Regions from separate parts of the Bacillus infantis NRRL B-14911 genome, predicted to be linked through region 2. Evidence: riboswitches for the same ligand, from Rfam matches in the RefSeq annotation. Region 2 holds a riboswitch; each other region holds the start of a gene.
What was found. Region 2 has a riboswitch for cobalamin ahead of N288_RS01235 (ABC transporter substrate-binding protein). Riboswitches for the same ligand answer to the same signal wherever they lie in the genome.
Positions count from the first base shown of each region.

Region 1 (3,280 bases), 2.2 Mb from region 2:
CTTGAAATATATCGACCCGAGGTTCATGGACTTGGCATTCGATCCAAAAAATGAATACTCTATCCCTTATTTCTGGGGGACGGTCGGCATAGCCTATAACACAGATCTGCTTGGGGACAAAGAAATTACAAGCTGGAATGACCTTTGGGATGAAGATCTGCGAAACCAGATTCTCCTAATTGATGGTGCAAGGGAAGTTATGGGAATGGGCTTGAATTCCCTCAATTATTCCCTTAATGATCAAAATAAGAAGCATCTGAGGGAAGCGAAGGAAAAGCTTGATACCCTTACTCCGAATATCAAAGCCATTGTCGGGGATGAAATCCGGATGCTGCTTGAAAACGATGAAGCAGCCATAGGTGTTGTCTGGTCAGGAACTGCTTCAGAGCTGATGTGGAAAAAGGACAATATTGAGTATGTTCTCCCTGAGGAAGGGACGAACCTGTGGTTTGATAATATGGTCATTCCAAAAACGGCAAAAAACGTGGATGCCGCCCACCAGTTCATGAACTTCATGCTTGATCCGGAAGTCGCTGCCCAGAATACCGAATATGTAGGCTATTCGACGCCGAATAAAGAGGCGCTGAATTACCTGCCGGAGGAAATTGTCAGTGACAAGCGCTTCTATCCGGACCCGGAAATGACCGAAAAGCTGGAAGTGTACGAGAACCTTGGGAAAAAAATGCTCGCACATTATAATGAACTGTTTTTGGAATTCAAAATGCATAGTAAATAATAGCAGCGGCTGGAGGAGTCTCCGGCCGCTTTTTTGCATTCTAGCATGATTTCCGTCCTGTCAGGGGATCCTAGTCTTAAAAACAGGAGGAGGCAGTCATGTATTATATCAGCGGAAACATCATTTCAGGGGAATATGATGATCAGGCAGAACAGTTTTCCATCAGCATGATCAAACACTTTAAGACTCAGTCCATTTTGACCAAGGATCAGGCTATCCAGCTTCTTGACTACCTCTACAGGCATAGGGACGAAGAGGGAGGCCAGGTCATCACCTTGAATGACCAGATGCCGCTGCGCATCTCTTCCGAGGAGATCAATTCCCTGATACTTGATCTTGAAAAGATTGAATCCCATTTTTAATGTTCTCCGAAATCTATATCCGATAATGATAGAATATGATATGATTTCTTTAATTGAATAAATGCTTTATGGTGCTTTGCAGCATGCTGCAAGCTTAAAAGGGAAGCCGGTTGAATTCCGGCGCGGTCCCGCCACTGTAATGCGGAGGCTCCTCCCTCGATGCCACTGTTCCTTAGCGGACGGGAAGGCGGAAGGAGTCTGTGATGCTGAGCCAGGAGACCTGCCATAAAGAAGTACACAACCGTCCTACGGGTGATAGGAGAGTGATGCGCTTTTAATATGGCAAAGTTTTGTTATTTGTTAAATTTTTTATGTGCAGGCATCCTCTATGAAGGATGCCTTTTATTTTTTTCATACAATAAGCCCGAGGAGTGAAACCTATGAAAAAAGCTTATCCAGCAGACCGTTCCCGCACCATTCAGACCAGGCTGGTGCTTCCGCCGGATACAAACCATCTTCAGACAATTTTCGGCGGCAAAGTGCTATCCTATATTGATGAAATTGCTGCCATTACTGCAATGAAGCATTCCGGCAGCATGGTAGTAACAGCTTCGATCGACTCTGTGGATTTCCTGTCTTCAGCTTCAGTCGGTGACGCCCTTACTCTTGAAGCCTTTGTTGCCTCAACAGGGAGAACCTCCATGGAAGTCTATGTGAAAGTGCATGCAGCCAATCTTTTAACAGGGATTCGAACGCTGACGACCGAATCCTTTTTAACCATGGTTGCCGTGGATGAAAACGGCAAGCCCATTCCAGTATCCGGGGTGCTGCCTCATTCTGAGGAAGAAATCAGGCTGTTTGCTTCAGCAGGGGCACGAAAGGAGCATAGAAAAAACAGAATGCTTATACGATAAAAGGTGGCTTTCAGCCACCTCTGTATTCATGAAATAAGGCACCTTCTTCAGCAGCTATTTCCTACGGGCTGCTTCCAGCCTATCCAGCTCCTCTGGGATCCTTCCTTCTTCTAAGCGGCTGAAAAGGGGGGCGATAGTGCCGAGCCTTTTCTCTGCAGCCCGAACCTCTTTCCATTCCAGCGTATGCGCATTCACCTGCAGCATGTTATTTATCTTCCTGCTGGAGAAAGGGAGGAAGGGGTTCAGAAGCCTTGCCAGATTTTTGATGATGTACACACAGGTCTGCAATGCATCTGCACATTTTTGCGGGTCGCTTTTAATCGTTTTCCAAGGCTGTTCACTGTCAAAATATTTATTGGCCGAGCGTACAAAGGCGAAAATATCCTCAAGCGCTTCTTTTAGCTTTGCGCCTTCGATCTTTTCTCCGGTTTTCTCATATAAATGCTTAATATCCTCCTGTACAGCTTCACTTAATTTTCCATCCGGTATCATGCTGTCATAATATTTTTCGATAAACTTAAAAGTTCTGTTGACCAGATTGCCATATGCCCCAAGCAGCTCACTGTTATGGCTGTAAACGAATTCCCGCCAGGAAAAGTCAGCATCCCTGTTCTCAGGAGCATTGACAGCAAGGAAATACCGGATTGAATCCGGTTCATATCTTTCAAGTATGTCAGGGACCCAGACTGCATAATTCCTGCTTGTTGAAAGCTTCTTTTTCTCTAGTGTAAGATATTCGCCGGAAACCATCCGCGCTGGTTCCCCAGGCAGCCCTATCCCCATTTGAATAGCTGGCCAGATGATGGTATGGAAAGGGATATTGTCTTTCCCATGCACATAATAGGATATAACATCACTACCCCAGAACCTGCTGCCATCCTTGCCGTGCTGGCGGGCCCATTCCCTGCTGGCAGAAAGATAGCCAATCACCGCTTCAATCCATACATAAATTTTTTTCTTCTCCATTCCTTCAATAGGGACTGGCACCCCAACATCCAAATCCCTAGTTGCAGCCCGGTCCAGAAGCCCCTCAGTTAAATATCTTCTTGTCAGGCTGCTGCTGTTGTCCCTCCACAAATGGCGGGAGCGTGCCTCCTCGGACAGCTCTTCAAGCTGCTTCTGAAAATGGCTCAGCCTGAAATAATAATGATCAGTTTCTTTCATTTCCGGCGGTGTCCCGCATATTTTACAGGATTTATCCAGAAGGTCGGCCGGCTCAAGGATGGCTGAGCAGGCATCGCATTGATCCCCGCGTGCTTGGCTGCCGCAGGAAGGGCAGACTCCCTCTACATACCTGTCAGGCAGAAACTGGACACATGTCCGGCAAT
Region 1 is NC_022524.1:2,372,673-2,375,952, reverse strand. Features, by position in the region: gene N288_RS11840 (ABC transporter substrate-binding protein) at 1-736, shown strand, start outside; gene N288_RS11835 (hypothetical protein) at 835-1,098, shown strand; cobalamin riboswitch at 1,151-1,340, shown strand; gene N288_RS11830 (acyl-CoA thioesterase) at 1,479-1,952, shown strand; gene metG (methionine--tRNA ligase) at 2,007-3,280, opposite strand, start outside.
Region 1: another riboswitch for cobalamin. It lies ahead of N288_RS11830 (acyl-CoA thioesterase); the one in region 2 lies ahead of N288_RS01235 (ABC transporter substrate-binding protein).

Region 2 (3,280 bases):
ACGCTCATAGCCTTGCTCGTTTTCCTTGCAGGAAATATCCTGGCTTTCCTGAGCCCGAGTTATAGTATTCTTTTTCTGGCAAGGGTTATATCAGCGGCAAGCGGATCTTTGCTTGTTGTGCTGTGCATCACGATCGCATCGAATATAGTGCAGGAAAAATATCGCGCACGGGCGATCGGCATCGTGTTTATGGGCGTAAGTGCTTCACTTGTTCTTGGCATTCCGGCCGGGCTTATGCTTGGCAATGAATTTGGCTGGAGGGCACCATTCCTGATGATTGCTGTCCTGACATGCCTGTCGATAGCAGGGGTGTACTTTTTCATGGACCGGATTGAACCGAAAGCTGCCATATCCATCAGGCAGATGTTCGCTGCCCTGAAGAACAGGAAAATTTTATTCGCCCAACTGGCCTCGTTCCTCTTTTTAGCAGGGCACCTGACACTTTATGGATATCTGACTCCATTCTTAAAGACCGTCCTGGGAATGGACGAAAACTGGGTCAGCATCATGTATCTGCTGTTCGGTATTGCCGCGGTGGCCGGCGGCGGTGCAGGCGGGTATCTAGCCGACCGCTTCGGTACAAAACCGACAATCTTAGCCATTATCGTGCTGTTTGCGGCTGCACTGTTTTCAATTCCGCATACTGCCTTTTCCCTGCCGCTGTTCATTGCGGTCATGATTATCTGGAGCATGCTGAGCTGGGCCATCACACCGGCATTGCAGAGCTATTTGATAGAGTCTTCACCGGAAACATCGGATATCCAGCAAAGCCTTAATAACTCAGCCCTGCACTTTGGGATTGCCTTTGGGTCTCTGATCGGGGGAATTGTAATTGAACAGGCTTCGGTCGAGTGGAACGCTTCGGCAGGGGGAGTCTTCATCCTCTTCGCGCTTGGCGCTGCCGCTGTCTCGATGGCAGGATTGAAGAGCAGGCGGCCGGCAAGAAGCAGCAGCCCGACCGTCTAGCAAAAAGGGCCCGCCCGGTCTTCTTCCGGACGGCCCTTTTTCTGCTAGTTTTAAAGAAGAAATAGTGTATAATGGCGATAGCGGAAAATTTCATACATATGCAGAAACAGGTGTTTTTCTTTGAAAGACTTAAAAGGGAAGTTGGTGCAAATTCCAACGCGGTCCCGCCACTGTAAATGGGAGCAAGCTGCAGAAGCCACTGTACGGGATGTATGGGAAGGGGCAGCGAGCATTGACCATGAGCCAGGAGACCTGCCTGATTCTTATGCACCCATAAACCTACGAGGATAGGGAGGTGTACGGCAGCCTTTTGGAATCTTTTTTTTTGAATCTGCGCACGCCGTGCAAAGCATCTCCATGTTTATTGGGGATGCTTTTTTTGGTTCCAAAGGATGCTGGTCCCGTTTTGGGCATAAGACCTTTGCAGCATGAATTTTGCGACATTTATTCTACAGGGGGATTTACCATGAAAAAGCTTTATTCATTATTATTCAGCATGCTTTTGGCTGCTGGTGTTCTGTCAGGCTGCGGCGATTCAGCGGCAGAGCCTGAAAAGGACAATGGCAGCAGCACTGAACAGACAGAGACTGAAACAGAAAAAGCAGAATTTCCTGTTACAATCACAGATGCCGCCGGTGAAGAAGTTGTCATTGAAGAAAAGCCGGAGAAGATTGTTTCTCTGATTCCAAGCAACACGGAAACAGCGTTTGCACTTGGTCTGGGAGAAGAAGTGGTTGGGGTATCTGATTTTGATAATTATCCAGAAGAAACAGCAGATAAAGAAAAGATCGGCGGAATGGAGTTCAATGTTGAAAAAATCATCTCCCTTGCTCCAGACCTGGTTCTTGCACACGCTTCAAGCGCACATAATTCAACTGCAGGATTGCAGCAGCTGAAAGATTCAGGAATCGCTGTGCTGGTTGTCAATGATGCCCAGAGCTTTGAACAGGTATATGAGTCGATCGAGATGATCGGTACCGCTTCAGGTGCAAAGGAAGAAGCAGAAGAAGTGATTGCCGGCATGAAAGAGAAGATAGAGGCAATCAAAGAAAAAGCTGCTGGCGTAACAGAAAAGAAGAAAGTGTTTGTAGAGGTGTCTCCAGCGCCGGAGATTTATTCGCCTGGGAAAAATACATTCATGGATGAAATGCTTACGATGATTAATGCAGAGAATATTGTAAAAGAAGAAGGGTGGCCAAAGGTAGATCCTGAAGCCATCATCAAGGAAAATCCGGACGTGATCATTTCCACTTCCGGCTACCGCAATGAAGATGCTGTGGCAGAGGTGCTCGCCCGTGAAGGCTGGCAGGATGTAAATGCCGTTAAAAACAAGCAGGTGTTCAGTGTGGATTCAGATACAGTAAGCCGCTCCGGCCCAAGGCTTGCTGAAGGAGTAGAGGAATTTGCCAAAGCTGTCTATCCGGACGTATTTAAGTAAGAATAAGCTGTCAGCCTATGTGCTTGCAGCCGCTTTCCTTGTCCTGTGCATGCTGGTGGGGATTTCAATCGGTACAGTCTCTGTGCCGATTCCTTCTATCATTAATATAGTTGGGTCTAAGCTTCTGCCGATTCAGCTTGATGCTTCAGTTGACCCGATGCACAGCAATATTGTGATGAATATCCGCCTGCCCAGGGTCATTCTTGCCGGACTTGTAGGAGCTTCCCTCGCCATTGCGGGGGCAGCCTTCCAGGGCCTCTTGCGGAATCCGCTTGCAGATCCTTATACACTGGGGGTTTCATCCGGTGCGTCTGTCGGTGCAGTGCTGGTGCTTTTTTTTCAAATATCAATCCCGTTTGCCGGCCTCTTTACACTGCCTATTCTCAGCATGGTTTTCTCATTCCTGACTATATTCGCCGTGCTGTTTTTTGCAAGAAGAATTGACAGGGCCATGAAGGTGGAAACTATCATTTTAACAGGTATCATTGTCAGTTCTTTTCTTGGTGCGCTCATTTCGCTCATGATTGCCCTGACTGGAGAAGAGCTCAGGCAGATCATCGGCTGGATCATGGGAAGCGTTTCAATGAGGGGATGGGCTTATATACGCATCATCCTGCCGTTTTTCATTATAGGAAGCCTTCTGTTGATGATGAATGCGAAAGAGCTGAATGCCATGTCATTTGGAGAAGAGCGTGCACAGCATCTGGGCGTAAATGTGCAAAGAAGAAAAATGATGGTTCTTGTGGCTGGTTCCATTTTAACAGGCGCAGCCGTCGCGGTGTCAGGCACCATCGGCTTTGTCGGCCTCGTCATCCCGCATCTGACAAGGCGGCTGTGGGGGCCAGACCATATCCACCTGCTGCCTTTGTCGATGCT
Region 2 is NC_022524.1:214,531-217,810, forward strand. Features, by position in the region: gene N288_RS01230 (MFS transporter) at 1-966, shown strand, start outside; cobalamin riboswitch at 1,058-1,240, shown strand; gene N288_RS01235 (ABC transporter substrate-binding protein) at 1,433-2,404, shown strand; gene N288_RS01240 (FecCD family ABC transporter permease) at 2,370-3,280, shown strand, end outside.

Region 3 (3,280 bases), 2.2 Mb from region 2:
TTGTATGCTCATTCAGGTCGGGTGCCGTTACCGGAATCTTATAATCTTTCTTTTCCTCAGAGTAGAATTTCCTGAATATCGGATCAATGCTCGGGCTGCTTCCTGCAATGATGCTAGTTGATGCATTTGGTGCTACAGCCATCAGATATCCATTTCGGATTCCATTTTTCCTGACAGCCTGCATCAATGAATCCCAATCATGCACAGAATCCAAACTGCTGTATCCCCGGGATGTAAAATATTCGCCTGAATGCCAGTCAGAGCCCTTGAAGCCCGGGTATGATCCTTTTTCCATCGCCAGATTCATGCTTGCTTTAATCGTCAGGAAGGCAATCTTTTCGTACAATTCATCTGCCAGCCGGACGGCTTCTTCGTTTTCCCACCTGAGCTTTTTCAAGGCGAGCAAATGGTGCCAGCCAAAGGTCCCGAGTCCAATTGCCCTGTATTTCCGGTTGGTGGCCACTCCCTGCAGGACGGGAATGGTATTCAAGTCAATCACATTATCAAGCATCCTGACCTGAATGGGAATCAATCTTTCCAATACATGGTCGGCTGCTGCCCTTGCCAGATTGATAGATGAAAGATTGCAGACGACAAAATCGCCGGGAATTTTCTCTATGATGATCCGGCCATCTTCCTCGCGCTGGTCTTTTGTGATCGTTGCGCTTTGATTCTGCACGATTTCAGTGCAGAGATTAGTGCAATAAATCATCCCCAAATGACGATTGGGGTTCTTCCTGTTTACCTCATCACGGTAAAACATGAATGGAGTGCCGGTTTCCAGCTGGCTGATCATAATCCTTTTCATAATATCGATTGCCGGAACTTTTTGCTTCGACAGCCGCGGGTTTGCGACGCATTCTTCATACTTAACCCTGAATGAACCTGCACCAGGCTTTTCATCATAAAAGTCTTCAAGGGAGAAGCCCATAACGCTGCGGACCTCATGGGGATCGAACAAATGCCAGTCCCCGCGGGCTTCTACCGTTTCCATGAATAGATCCGGCAGGCAGACCCCGGTGAATAAATCATGGGTGCGGTAGCGTTCATCACCGTTATTCAATTTGCTGTCCAGGAAGGAAAAGATATCTTTATGCCAGATGTCGAGATAGACGCTGACTGCCCCTTTGCGCTGGCCGAGCTGATCGACGCTGACAGCTGTGTTATTAAGCTGCTTCATCCATGGAAGGACCCCTGATGAAGCCCCTTTAAAGCCTTTTATATCACTGCCCCTGCTTCTGATTTTTCCCAGATAGACCCCGATGCCGCCGCCGTTCTTGGAAAGATTGGCGATATCTGTGTTGCTGTCATATATGCCCTGGAGACTGTCATCTACAGTATCAATAAAGCAGCTTGAAAGCTGGCCCCAATTTTTTCCTGCATTGGAAAGTGTAGGGGTTGCTGCTGTCATATACAGATTGCTTAAAGCCCAATAGGATTCCTTAATGAGGGACAATCTGCGTTCCTTTGGCTCTGAACGGTTCAAAGTCATGCTGATGATCATGAATCTTTCCTGAGGCAGCTCAAAAAGCCTCTTTTTCTTATCCCGGCTCAGGTAGCGGTCAGCAAGCATTTTCACTGCTATATATGTAAAAAGCCTGTCCTTTTCCGGGTCAATATAAGTCCCGATTATATCAATTTCTTCTTTTGTGTAGGATTCCAGCAGGACTGGGGAGTAGACGCCGGCATCGGTTAAATCGGTGATAAGCCCATACAGTGGGCCATAGCTTTCTCCGGCAGTGGAGCGCCGGTGCTCGGCAGCCTTCTCATAAAGACTTGATAAGTACAGGCGGGCGGCCACGTATGTCCAGTCAGGCTCAGCCTCGCTGATCATGGAAAGGGAATCAAGAATCAGCTGGTTTAGCAGTTCATCATTACTTGGAGTGTGATTATCCTGAAGCTGAGTCGCCCTTTTATAAAGCGGCTGAAAATCCAAATGCGGGAAATCAGAATCAATGGATGCCAATGGCAGCGGTTTTGCGGAAGAAATGTTCATAGTCGTACCTCCTGGGTTGATCAGTATTTTGACAATAAAAAAATCCGCCCACAATTTGGGCGGATCAAACGACGGCATAAAGGAAAATAAAACGATTTATACCATCGTTTCATCTTCCCAATCCCCGAAGAACCGAAACTCGTACAAGCATGGCAGGTCTCCTGGCTTGTGCTTCATCCTACTCTGAGCCCTTCCCATATATGCGCCTATTCAGCGTTCATATACAGTGGATGCTCATTTCGTACACACTTACAGTTGCGGGGACAGCTCCGGCGTTGAACCGGATTCCCTATTATGCCCTAAAAGGGCACCATCGCTTGCGGATTCTTATTCAATTGAAGGCTGGTGCCAAAAATCGGCAGCCAGGACGATTATTCGCTAAAATCCCCGGACTCTCTGCAAAAAAAATCGCTTCCCGAGTTTCAGAAGCGAAAAAGGAAAAAGAGACCATAAACAAAATTCATTCACAAGGACAACAATATGTAGTGCTGATTCCTGGTGGATTATCAATATGTTGTACCATGATTGTAGCATAGTTAAAAACCAACAGCAATCATAAAGCGATAAAATAATAAAAATATGGAAGGAGAAGCATGGCGCTCCCTGCAATTAGCAGAATCCGAGCCGTATTTGTCGAAAGCCTGCCGCTATTTTTCCATTTTTTATACCAGCTCCACCTCTGCAGATTTGTCTTATAAAGAAGAAAAAGAAGCATGCATAAAGCAGCAGACTGAATATAGAATGGCAGACCGAACGCTTTGCCTGTTATATCTTCATCTGCCGGAACCGCAAGTTCAAGAATCTTTTCATGGAATGACCCAAAAAGGGCAAACGCAGCAACAGCAATGATGATTACTTTAATCAATTCAAGATAAAAACCGCCAATATTTTTCACTGAGACACTCTCCAAAACATTTATATATTTTTGCTCTTTCATTATAGCCTCCCTTTAGACAGCTAACAAAACATAACGATTATCAAAATAATTAAAATAAAACAAAAACATTCATAAACAATCAAACATTGAATCTATTTGATTGTTTATGAGTGAAAATGATTGATTTTTGAAATCGATTCCATTACAATTGGCTTACATAATAAATCTTAAACTTCTAAGCCAAAAGCCATGAAGCGGCAATAATAAAGAGCTGGGAGGTGACAATCTTGCTGACGCCAGAGAGACATCAGCTCATTCTGCAAATGCTTAAAGAGAAGCATACAGTTAAAATACAGGAACTTGTAGAAATGACAGATTCCTCAGAATCAACCATCAGACGGGATTTA
Region 3 is NC_022524.1:2,868,878-2,872,157, reverse strand. Features, by position in the region: gene N288_RS14560 (ribonucleoside-diphosphate reductase subunit alpha) at 1-1,996, opposite strand, end outside; cobalamin riboswitch at 2,131-2,327, opposite strand; gene N288_RS14555 (hypothetical protein) at 2,550-2,933, opposite strand; gene N288_RS14550 (DeoR/GlpR family DNA-binding transcription regulator) at 3,161-3,280, shown strand, end outside.
Region 3: another riboswitch for cobalamin. It lies ahead of N288_RS14560 (ribonucleoside-diphosphate reductase subunit alpha); the one in region 2 lies ahead of N288_RS01235 (ABC transporter substrate-binding protein).